One region of the Paenibacillus sp. FSL K6-0108 genome, then DNA from elsewhere that is predicted to be linked to it. Evidence: riboswitches for the same ligand, from Rfam matches in the RefSeq annotation. Region 1 holds a riboswitch; each other region holds the start of a gene.
What was found. A riboswitch is a leader RNA that binds a small molecule or an ion and turns the genes downstream of it on or off. The one in region 1 is predicted to bind thiamine pyrophosphate.

Region 1 (4,219 bases):
AGAAGCATAATTTGCCCACCTGCGCCGATACAAAGGTCTCTATAGCTTGGGAGTGGCCATCCAATTTACTGTTCTTCCGGAACTTCAACGATCACTTTACCTTTCTCAGGGGTAATGGAACCCGCATGGATAGAGCCAGAATTGTTCATGATCTCGTAGGCAGTCTCTTCAAGCATACGAGAATACTTAAATGATACGAGTGTTTGACCCTTTACGGAAGGGCGAGTCCCTGCTTCAGCAACGGGTTTGGTTTTGATAAAAAACAGATCACCGATGGTTCCGGCATCTTTACCGATATTAGCCTGCCATTTCAGCAGGGCGTTTTCATTTTTAATGGTGTAATAACTGATCAGATCGTTATCTTCAACAATGAAGAAACTTTCCTTTTTGCCTTGTTCAAAAATGTATTGAATGGATGAATCCACTGGACCCAAAGGGTTGCGAATCTCCAGGCGTGCTTGTCCCAGTTCAGAGAAGCGTGGCAAATGAAGCGCAGCTTCACGCGCCACAGTCAGATCAGCACTACTGTAGTCTTTGACCACCGCAGCATTCGTGGTGTAGATATAGGCTTCCTTGGCCGTCTGGTTCCAGCGAACCTGTGCCCCAAAGGCTTCGCCGATGGCACGGAGCGGAAGCATGGCTTTGCCATTCACCAGAATGGGAGCGGTCGACAACGTCGCATTCTGACCGTTTTTCTTCATTGTTTTGCTGTTGGGTATAAGAACATATTTGTCGCTGCCTGTGCTGATGCTAACCTGTTTGGTTTTGTTATTGTAGCCAAACGTATAGTCCCCGAGGAATTGAAGTTCAGTCAATGCTACGTACGTTATACCCTGCTTTATAACCACATCATATTGAGCTTGTACATTGTTAATATAGGCTGTCGGTTTGTGTGTTGTTGCTGCTTCCGCCACAGTGGATGACAGCAGTGCAGGTGCCGTACCCGCAGTGAGAATCGAAGCGACAAGGATCATTTTCCACTTTTTTTGCTGCCAGGCAGTATTGGTTTGTTTCATCATTATCAATCTCCCTTCTTGTATACCAAACGGACTATTTGATCCAAATGTTGCATAGTATTGTAAAGTACACCATAGGATGTCTTCTTTCATTTACCCAAAATACAGCGTAATGATTTTTCCGGGATTGTCACAAATACCCATGTGTTGTAAAGTAGAAGCAATGAAATAAGTGAACCGGGAGCTCAATGAAGTTGGGCTGAGAGAGCGGCCTTGTGCCGCTGACCGTATATCTGATCTGGGTAATGCCAGCGTAGAGAACATGAATTTGCGATGTGCAATGGTAAGTGATAAGGGATAGAACATAAATGTCAGCGTTTCTTGGGTGCAGCGGGATTTTTCTGATGTAACGGGGATGGTGTCGTTTGTTGTCTCCTTTCTCTATATCTGCCTAATGCGTAGCATCGTGAGAATTGTAAACTGTGCGTATGGCCTGCCTGGGAACCGGGGAGGCTTTTTTGTTTGTTTTATTATTTATTTTAAATCAAGGGAAACAGAGGAAGGAAGTTGAGAACATGTCAACAGCAGTGGGTAGCAACAGATTGAAGTTAACCGATATTTTGGTAACGATTGTGATTGCAGTGGTCTTCGGGGTGATCTACAAAATATGGGGACCTACATACGATCTGATGAAGCCATTCGGCGTTCATGCGGAGCAGATGATTTACGGCATGTGGTTTATGGCGGGCACCTTTGCCTTTGTAATCATTCGGAAGCCAGGTGTAGCCATTCTGGCAGAAGTTGCGGCATCCACGGTGAGTGCTTTTCTCGGAAGTGAGTGGGGCATGTCCACACTGGTATATGGGCTGCTGCAAGGGCTGGGTGCAGAGATTTTCTTCGCCGCATTTCTGTATCGGAAAAGCAATCTGTTCGTCACCTGCCTTGCGGCTATTGGTGCAGCGGCGGCTTCGCTTGTACTGGATTATCAGTACGGGTACATTGATTCCCTCTCGGCTTGGAACTATACACTGTTTATCGGATTCCGCTTCATTGGCAGTATTCTGATTGCAGGTGTATTCGCCTATTATCTCGCCAAAGCGCTGGAGCTTACAGGTGTAACACGATCCCTCAGACCAGTGTCGAAGCAGGATTATGAGGCGCTGGACTAGATGAATGAAGTGGAGAAAGTGCAAGCGGTAGGTGTTACGAATCTAAGATGTAAGTTCCCGGGAGAGAAGGCCTTGGTGTTCCAAGGCTTGTCTCTCTCTGTGCGTCAAGGGGAGAAAGTGTTGTTGCTTGGACCAAGCGGCTCTGGCAAATCAACTTTGCTGCAAATTCTGAGCGGTCTGATTCCACGGTCTGTGGAGATTCCGATGAAATGTGATGACATTCAGGTACCTGAGCAGCCGGGTATTGTTTTTCAAGACCCGGATACCCAGTTCTGTATGTCATATACGGATGAAGAGATTGCTTTTGTACTGGAAAACCGAAATATTTCACGTGAGCAGATGCCTAAACTTATCAAGCGATACCTGGAACAGGTCGGGTTATCTTTTGAACATAATCGTACACTCATTCAATCGATGTCTCAGGGGATGAAGCAGCGTCTTGCGATGGCTTCGATTCTGGCCATGGAGCCAGACGTACTCTTCCTGGATGAACCAACGGCACTGTTGGATGATGAAGGAACCTCTCAGGTGTGGGAAACGGTGAAACAGATTGCACAGGACAAAACACTCATTATCGTAGAACATAAAATTAATGAAATTGTCGAATGGGTAGACCGAATCATCGTATTGTCGCCTGAAGGAAAAATTGTGGCAGATGGCCCGGCAAATCAGGTGTTTACAGATGAGCGGAATATGCTTAGGGAATACGGAATCTGGTATCCGGGGGTCTGGGAAGAACGAGGACAGACGAAAGCACAGATGTTGGTCACAGGAGAGTTTATTCGTTATGGGGCTATTGAAAGTGAAAGTATGGATAACAAGGAGGGGCGAGCTTCTGCGCTGCCCCAACCAGCCTTGGAAATGCAGCAATTCACCGGATGGCGCGGAAAAACACCGTTCATTCAGGTGGAGCAGGCCAAGGTATGGCACGGAGATTGGGTGGGGATTGTCGGGGCTAACGGGGCAGGTAAAAGTTCATTATTACTGTCCATGATGAATATCCTGAAAACGACAGGCCATTATGTTGTGGAAGGACAATCGGCCGGAAAAACCGAGCAGCTTGCAGATCGCATTGCCTTTGTATTCCAGAATCCTGAATTTCAATTCGTGACAAATTCAGTCCGTGATGAAGTGGGATTTTCCTTGCTGAGCGGAAAGCTAACTGCCGAAGAAAGAGGTATGCGAACCGATCATATGCTGGAGCAATTCGGATTGACAGACCTGTCGGGGCGGCATCCCTACCAATTGTCGATGGGACAGAAACGCCGATTGAGTGTAACATCAGCGCTGGTAAGGGAACAGCGTATTTTGTTACTGGATGAACCTACCTTTGGACAGGATGCGCGCAATACCTTTGCCATGTTATCACAGCTGGAGCGGTTGCGGCGTGAAGGAACCGCTATTGTGATGGTTACGCATGATCGTGAAATCGTGAACAGGTATTGCAACCGAATCTGGACGGTGGATGAGGGGAGGTTAACCGATGCAGCTCTCGTTTCCTCATCGTGAGACCTGGCTTCACGCGGTGAATCCGGGGTTGAAAATGATTTTCCTGACATTGCTGTTTGTCTTCGTCATTCTTGTTCACAATCTGAATGTAATGGCGAATGTGGCAGTTATCATGCTGTTATTGCTGGGCTGGACAGGTCACCCATGGCCCAGACTATTGCTGTATGCGTCTCCGTTCATTCTGGTATTTATATCAACTTCCACAGGGATGATCATGTTTGGTAAAGGGGAAACCACCTGGTTTCAGTGGGGATTGATTCATATTACCGAAGAGAGCTTCTATCGTGGGTTACATTTGGGGTTTCGTTCTCTAAGTATGGCGGCAGCTGGACTGTTATTTGGCCTGACGACCAAACCTGTTCGGCTCTTTTATTCCCTCATGCAGCAGTGGAGACTCCCACCTAAGTATGCCTATAGCTTTCTTGCGGCTATGCGCATGATTCCGATTTTGCTGGATGAATTCCAGACGCTGCGGTATGCCATCCGCATTCGGGGAACGAGGCAGCGCGGCTCACGCTGGAATGTATACGGCACACTGAAACGATATGCTATTCCATTACTAGCACAAAGTATCCGCCGTGCGCA
Region 2 (4,219 bases), 3.5 Mb from region 1:
AAATGTATCTTTTCGTTTACTTGCCGGAGAACGTGTAGGCCTTGTTGGTGCAAATGGTGTGGGCAAGTCCACATTGATGAACATCCTTACCGGGAAATTGTTAAAGGACGAAGGGAAGGTCGAATGGACCCCCAAAGTTCGTTATGGATATCTGGATCAGCATACCAAGCTCACGCCTGGAAAAACGATTCGTGATGTGTTGAAGGATGCGTTCCTGCCATTGCTTGAGCTGGAGAAAGAAATGATGTCCATCACCGATCAGATGGCAGACGCCGATGCAGATAAGCTCGAATCGTTGCTGGAAGAAATGGGTGACATTCAGGAACAATTGGAGCAAGGTGATTTTTATCTGATTGATGTGAAAGTAGAAGAGATGGCAAATGGTCTTGGCTTGTCCGCCATCGGTCTGGATCGTGACGTGGCCGCGCTTAGTGGTGGTCAGCGTACAAAGGTATTGCTTGCCAAGCTTTTACTGGAGAAACCTACAGCACTTCTGCTGGATGAGCCGACGAACTACCTTGATGTAGAACACATTGAATGGCTGACACGTTACCTGAAGGATTATCCGTATGCGTTTATTCTGATTTCGCATGATACGGAGTTTATGAATGAGGTCGTTAACGTTATTTATCATTTGGAATTTGCCAAATTGACGCGTTATTCAGCGAACTATAACAAATTCCTTGAAATGGCCGACATGAATAAGGCGCAGCATATTGATGCTTATGAGAAACAGCAGGAATATATCAAGAAGCAGGAAGATTTCATTCAGCGGAACAAAGCCCGCGCTTCCACTTCCGGTCGTGCCAAGAGCCGTGAAAAGCAGCTCGGCAAGATTGAACGGATTGATCGTCCAGACGAAGCGGCCAAACCCACATTCAAATTCAAGGATGCCCGGGCGAGTAGTAAAACCGTCTTTGAGGGCATTGATTTTGAAATAGGGTATACGTATGCCTTATTGCCCAAAATGACGATGACGATTGAGCGTGGTGAGAAAATTGCCATTGTTGGCTGTAACGGTGTAGGTAAATCCACACTGCTCAAAACTATTTTGGGTAAAATCCCGCCAATCAGCGGAAAGACCTTCTTGGGTGACTATTTGGAAACAGCCTATTTCGAACAGGAAGTACGTGCAGGTAATATTACCCCAATTGAAGATGTGTGGAATGAATTTTCTCATCTGACACAGAATGAAGTTCGAGGCCATCTTGCACGCTGCGGATTGAAAAATGAGCATATCACCCGTCCACTTAACGCACTTAGTGGTGGTGAACAAGCTAAAGTTCGTTTGTGTAAACTTCTGATGCGTGAAAGCAATTGGATATTGTTCGATGAGCCTACAAACCATTTGGATGTGACGGCCAAGGCGGAACTGAAACGTGCCTTGCAAGAATTCAAGGGTACCGTACTGCTCGTATCCCATGAACCTGAATTCTATGAAGGTTGGGTTACCAAAACGTGGGATGTTGAAGCTTGGTCTGAGAAACAATAGTTTCTTTGAGCTATTCTTCCCACAAGTACACCAACTTCGAAAACCATATTTCCTTTTACTAGGGATATGAATGAATATAATAAAAGTACGGTGACAAAAAATGGAGTCTATGGTAACATAGGCTTCAGCTTCATATGAACACTAGGGGGGCCGCACGACGCGGCTGAGATGGAAGAATGCGATTCCGGACCCTTTGCACCTGATCTGGATCATACCAGCGTAGGGAAGTGGCGCGTTTTCAGCTAATGACAAAGGGTGTTATCGATGATTTTGCGATATTGCCTGCAAGATGAATCATGCGGTTTCCAGGTATACTACGTTGCGACTATGGATGGTTTCATAGTGGGTTATGCGTTATGTATAGAGTAATTGCATGCAACAGTCATTTAGTTGATTCATGAATTTTAAATTCGTGGCCACTCCCTACGGGAGTGGCTTTTTTTGTTGTTTTAGATCGGCTTAAATCATGCAAGAGGAGGGTGAACAGGACGGCAAACTTCCACAAACATGTAAAAACACAATCATTCGAACTGCATGTGGTTTCATCAGGTACAGGAGATAGGGACTCTTTCCTGAATACAGCTAAGGATATTTGGAGGTGGGTCGATTATATCCACATTCGGGAAAAAAAGCTGAACCCTGAGCAGCAGATGGATTGGGCACAAAATTTAAAAACACAAGGTGTTCCATCTAATCGAATTGTTATGAACGGCCTAGATCAGCTGGATCAACATGCTTTGTTTGGTGGTGTGCATTGGGGTCAAGCAGTTATTCGCCGCTATGATAAGGATGTGTTGAGGATAGTCGATCGGCCCCGCTTAGGGATATCGGTTCATTCGCTGGAAGAAGCAAAAGTTGCTGAAGAACGTGGTGCGGACTATCTCTTCTATGGGCATGTCTATCATTCAAGTAGTAAACCAAATTGTGAACCTAGAGGGCTTAGTGCATTGGCTGAGGTGTGCTCCAATGTTTCGATTCCGGTGATCGCGATTGGCGGGATTGGACCTGAGCATATTGCTGCCATTCGGACTGCTGGTGCCAGAGGAGCGGCTGTGATTTCAACGATTTGGACGAACGATAGGCCAGAACTGGCCGCAGCTTCATTGCGGCAGGCGATCGTGTATTCAGAGTAGTACGCCGAATCAAGGAGATGAGATCATGAGTGAGGAAGCAAAAAATAGAAGTGGGAATCGTTCAAATTTTCATCCAGGAACGGTACCCATGAGAAAAGCTGGAACCGAAATTCGAGGAAAACTGCATGCAGAAACCATTATTGTAGGCGGAGGAGTTATCGGATGTGCCATCGCATGTGAACTCGCAACCCGAGGCCATGACGTTCTTCTGGTTGAGCGTGCGCGAATTGCCGGGGGAACTTCCAGCGCAGCCGCCGGAATGCTTGCTGCTGACAGTGAGGAATTCACTCATGCTGTGATGGCGAAGCTTGCACGGCAAAGCAAAGCGCTGCTTCATGAGCAAAAGGAACGAATCAGTTCGCTTAGCGGAGTAGATATGGGGCTGCAACAGAGTGGTTTTATTACTCCTTTTCGTTCATACAGTGAGGTCAGCGATTACAAAAATAGCCGATCTTCGAATTTCTCTGAAAAACCCATTTGGTGGGATCGTGTCGCTGTTCAACAGGAAGCGTCATGGTTGAACAGGAATACGTACGGTGCATATTACAGACCTTCCGAGAGCGAAGTTCTTCCTGTCCATCTAACTCAGGCTTATGTCAGATCGGCCCAAGCCATGGGAGCAAGGGTGGTGGAAGGTGTTCAGGATGTCCGCTTGCATACGGATTTCAACGGAGTGCAGGGAATCAAGACTTCAATAGGAACGATGACATCGAAGAATGTCATTGTTGCAACAGGGTTACATGGAGATGAGTTGATGAAACAAGTGGACATTGGTTTACCTGTTTTGCCTGTGAAGGGTGAAATTGCAGCGGTGCAGTTCTCACCCCATCATGTTGGTTTCAGACCTGACAAAACGGTCTATGCAGAGGATATATATATTGTGCCCAAAGCCAATGGAGAAGTGTGGCTCGGTGCAACCAGCCTTCCTGGAAAAACAGATACAAAAGTCTCAGTTCAAGGCATTCAGAAATTGCTTACTGCTGCGACAAGCTGGGTACCTGGCATGAAGGAAGCGCATTTTCTTCGGGCATGGGCAGGAGTTAGACCTTCGACCCCGGATGGATTGCCCTATATAGGGGCTTGTGATAGTATTCCCGGCTTATTCGCTGCTTTTGGACACTATCGTAATGGCATACTGCTTAGTGCGATTACGGGCAGCTTAATGGCTGATTTGATCTACGGTAAAACTTCTGAAGAGTTGGGAATTCAGGATCTTAGTCCAAATCGTATGAACCGAAAGGAGATACTCAGTGAATATCATTGTCAACGGACAAACCATGCAAATTGAAGATAGCATAGATCGTGTGGACAAATTGCTCCAATCATTTAATTTGCAAGTTAAAACCGTCGTGGTTGAATTGAATCGGCAAATTTTAACACGTGAATATCATGAGACAACGGCAATAAAAGACGGAGATCGAATTGAAATTGTACATTTTGTGGGAGGCGGTTGAACTATGTTGAGGATTGGAAATTATACATTTGAGTCCAGATTGCTTTTGGGTACAGGCAAATTTTCGGACTTGGAAGTGCAAAGCCAGGCGGTTGAAGCTTCAGGTACGGAAGTATTAACATTTGCAGTTCGGCGTTTGAA
Region 3 (4,219 bases), 260 kb from region 1:
CATCACCACATTAAATCCGAGCTGGTGAGCATAGTGGGCCAGATCATACATCGGTACCCAGGTCTCTTCACGATTCGCACCATATCCATGGCTGAATATGATCGTTTTGTTTGCATTATCATCAGCTGGAATATACCAGCCTTGCATCGTCCGACTGCCGTCTGCTGCCGGAAACGTGATATCTTGATACTTCATATTTTTCGCCTGCATGGGATTGGAGAAAACAGGCGCTACGGTTGGATTGGATAACACCCAGGCAATATAACCGTGTAGTGCAATGAAACAAAAGAGCAGAAAAAATACAACGGAGAGCAGCAACGCCACGACAATATGTTTGAACCGGATCAGCCTCGGTGATAACGAAGAAGGCAGATCGGACACTTTCGTTTGCAGCGGGGCTTCGCTCTGGGATGTCGGATACATGATTGCCCCTCCTTTAAAAATCAAATGAAGATAACAACGAGACGAACAGAGCGGATAAATGATTTTTCTGACTACATATGAAGCAAAATCTTAATTTAATATATCTTTATCGTATGTTCCAATATAGTCAAAGTCAATTGATTGAGGCCATTTGTTACGCAATTGTTATATAGTTCTGAAGATATATGGGTATCATTTCCTTAGGGTGCAAAATGCAGGGGATTCTAATTTATAAAAAGAAAATATTTACAATTATTCCTGCCCTAAATGGCGCTTTTTGGTTTACAGATGAGACCGTTTCTCATATAATTTATGTAACCAAGTTTCATGTGATGAAACATGAGGAGGGCAACTTGCCATGGAAGACCGAAAGCTAACCGTCCGGGCTGTGGAACGGGCGCTGGATATATTATTGTGTTTTACCACCCGCAGTGATCTGGGACTCACGGAAATTGCCAGTCAGATCGGTCTGCACAAAAGTACAGTCCATCGTTTGATGGCTACCTTGGAGGACAAAGGGTTCGTGATCAGGGATGCAGCCACCGAGAAATATCGACTCGGCATACGCATCTGGGAACTGTCTGCCCATATGTCTCGCAGCGATGATCCGGCCATTTTGCTTCTTCCTGCAATGGAGCGGCTCAGAGATCGACTGGGTGAAACGGTGAGCTTATACCTGAGAGACGGTAGTGAGCGGATTCGGATTCAAGCCGTGCAGAGTGATCAGGCGATTCGTCGTGTGGCTCCGGTGGGCGTCAGACTACCTTTATCCGTGGGAGCGTCGAGCAAAGTGCTGATGGCTTTTGCCACCGAAGAGGACCGCGAAGATCTGATGAATGGACCGGAATGGCCTGTATTTATTGATCCCGCAGTATATTTGGCACAGATGAAAGACATTCTGGAATATGGCTACGCAACAAGTTACGAGGAACGTGAACCGGGAGCCGCGGCCGTATCTGTACCGATCATGGATCGAAAAGGCAACATTGCTGCTGCCCTGTCCGTATCTGGGCCTGTTAGTCGCCTCTCGCAGGAGACGTTGCATGAATACGCACCTGTGCTGAAGGAAGCTGCTGCGCAGATGGGACTTATGTTATCCTGATTTTATATTCTGGAATATAAAGGTTGTTTTTATGTTTCGGTTGCGCTACTCTGTAATGGAGGGCCCAAATGGGTCAGCAGAATTGCATATGAATCTGCGGCTACGATGCTGCAACTTGTTAACGTTACTGGGGGAGTCCGAATTGTCCGGACTGAGACGGAATCGCATGAGATTCCGGACCCTTTGCACCTGATCTGGATCATACCAGCGTAGGGAAGTAATCGGCGATACGACCACGAACACCATATGATGTAACTTATGGATATGGATAGCTCCACCAAGGAGTCTCTATAAGGTACGTTATTGGTGATGGACATAAGCCGGTTCCCTTGGGAACCGGCTTTTTTATACAGTAAACAGGCAGAAGCCGGTGCCAGAGATGCTTTTGGATGAGAGCGGGGAGCCGATGGCGGGCATGGGGCGAAGACCTTTTGCTTCGACTGTCTGTATTACTTGAATTGCATGTCCCTATATTCTGTCGTATGGTCGCTCTATCTTTTTCTATGTTGTGGATGATTTGGTCTTGTGCACAGGCAGTACAATCCAGGCAACCACCAATGAGGAGGAGACAAGAGCGATGAGCACAGGGAATCAAACGGGACAAGAAGCGATGGGACAGGACAAACAGGATCAGCAGTTGGCAAAGGAAAAAGGTACGGCCGGACGGGTTCAGCCCTTCCCGGGCAGCCGTAAAGTGTACATTCAGGGCTCGCGACCGGACATTGCCGTACCGGAGCGTGAAATTGCCCTTCATGACACGAACACTCCCCAAGGGGTGGAGCATAACGAACCGCTGCGTGTCTACGATACGAGCGGACCGATGACCGATCCCGGATTTCATGCCGACATCCGGGCAGGACTGCCAGCGCTTCGTACCCGCTGGATTACGGAGCGTGAAGATGTTGAAGCCTATCAGGGACGAACGGTAAAACCGGAGGATAACGGCTTGAAACCGGGAGGGAAGCGAGCTGGAGCCGAGGTGTATCCGGGCTTGCGTGGCAAACCATTGCGAGCACAGGCAGGGCGCTGTGTGACCCAGATGCATTATGCACGGCAGGGACTGATCACACCGGAGATGGAGTTCGCCGCCATTCGTGAGGGCGTAGAGCCGGAGTTTGTGCGACAGGAGCTGGCGAGCGGCAGGGCGATCCTGCCGTCAAACATCAATCACCCGGAGAGTGAGCCGATGCTGATCGGGCGTCATTTTCATGTGAAGATCAATGCGAACATCGGAAACTCTGCGGTATCCTCCTCCATCGAGGAAGAGGTGGAGAAGATGACTTGGGCGGTACGCTGGGGTTCGGATACGGTGATGGATCTCTCCACAGGCAAGGATATTCATACGACCCGCGAATGGATCATCCGCAATTCTCCTGTGCCGATCGGAACAGTACCGCTCTATCAGGCGCTGGAGAAGGTCAATGGGGAAGCCGAAGCACTGACCTGGGATTTGTATCGTGACACGCTCATAGAGCAGGCAGAGCAGGGTGTGGACTATTTTACGATCCATGCAGGCGTGCTGCTTCGTTATATTCCGATGACCGCCAAACGTATGACGGGCATTGTGTCTCGGGGTGGGTCCATTATGGCAGCATGGTGTCTTGCGCATCATCAGGAGAATTTTCTGTATACCCATTTTGAAGAAATCTGCGAGATTATGAAAAGGTATGACGTGGCATTCTCGCTCGGAGACGGACTGCGCCCTGGAAGCATCTACGATGCGAATGATGAAGCCCAGATGGCGGAACTGGCTACGCTTGGTGAACTAACACAAATCGCCTGGAAGCATGATGTGCAGGTGATGATTGAAGGTCCGGGACATGTGCCGATGCACAAGATCAAGGAGAATGTCGATCTGCAAATGGAGATTTGCAAGGAGGCGCCGTTCTATACGCTGGGTCCTCTGACAACCGATATTGCACCAGGATATGACCATATTACCTCGGCAATTGGGGCTGCGATGATCGGCTGGTTCGGTACGTCGATGCTCTGTTATGTTACGCCAAAAGAACATCTGGGCCTGCCCAACAAGGATGATGTGCGGGAAGGGGTAATCGCCTACAAAATCGCTGCACATGCCGCTGATCTGGCGAAAGGTCACCCACGTGCCCAGCTGCGGGACGATGCGCTGTCCAAGGCACGGTTCGAGTTCCGCTGGCGCGACCAGTTCAACCTGTCGCTGGACCCGGAACGTGCGCTGTCCTACCACGATGAGACGTTGCCAGCCGAAGGGGCCAAGGAAGCTCATTTCTGCTCCATGTGCGGGCCGAAATTTTGCAGCATGCGTATTACGCAGGATATTCGTGCTTTTGCGGCAGACAAAGGCTTGTCCGAGAATGAGGCCGTGGCAGCGGGCATGCAGGAAAAGGCAGAAGAATACCGGACACGCCCTTAGGCGTCGTTACAGCCCAATCTGGGCGGCCTGACATGGTGAATAGCCGTTCCTTTCCGTGATTGCGGAGAAGAGCGGCCTCTTACTTGGTATGTGGTCCGCACACTTAACTTCGAAGGACAAGGATAACGACACAACATATTTTATCAGTTATAGGTTGATTGTCTCTCAGATGTTTAATAAAATGAATATAAGTGAAAAACAAATAAGAGTAGCCAGGCCAATGGCTACTCCTGCACAGCATTTGCGGTAGGTATTCCTCCAAGTGCAGCATAGTTCAGACGAAGTGACCTGTCAGGCCG

Region 2: it holds a riboswitch for thiamine pyrophosphate, as region 1 does, so the genes downstream of both, MHB49_RS20760 (thiamine phosphate synthase) here and MHB49_RS05165 (ECF transporter S component) in region 1, are expected to answer to the same signal.
Region 3: it holds a riboswitch for thiamine pyrophosphate, as region 1 does, so the genes downstream of both, thiC (phosphomethylpyrimidine synthase ThiC) here and MHB49_RS05165 (ECF transporter S component) in region 1, are expected to answer to the same signal.

The regions. Positions count from the first base shown of each region.
Region 1 is NZ_CP150288.1:1,084,997-1,089,215, forward strand. It holds gene MHB49_RS05160 (copper amine oxidase N-terminal domain-containing protein) at 66-1,019, opposite strand; TPP riboswitch at 1,183-1,293, shown strand; gene MHB49_RS05165 (ECF transporter S component) at 1,532-2,125, shown strand; gene MHB49_RS05170 (ABC transporter ATP-binding protein) at 2,126-3,634, shown strand; gene MHB49_RS05175 (energy-coupling factor transporter transmembrane component T family protein) at 3,609-4,219, shown strand, end outside.
Region 2 is NZ_CP150288.1:4,623,556-4,627,774, reverse strand. It holds gene MHB49_RS20765 (ABC-F family ATP-binding cassette domain-containing protein) at 1-1,492, shown strand, start outside; TPP riboswitch at 1,626-1,735, shown strand; gene MHB49_RS20760 (thiamine phosphate synthase) at 1,972-2,625, shown strand; gene thiO (glycine oxidase ThiO) at 2,651-3,913, shown strand; gene thiS (sulfur carrier protein ThiS) at 3,876-4,079, shown strand; gene MHB49_RS20745 (thiazole synthase) at 4,083-4,219, shown strand, end outside.
Region 3 is NZ_CP150288.1:825,858-830,076, forward strand. It holds gene MHB49_RS04020 (alpha/beta hydrolase) at 1-423, opposite strand, end outside; gene MHB49_RS04025 (IclR family transcriptional regulator) at 782-1,525, shown strand; TPP riboswitch at 1,645-1,758, shown strand; gene thiC (phosphomethylpyrimidine synthase ThiC) at 2,136-3,920, shown strand.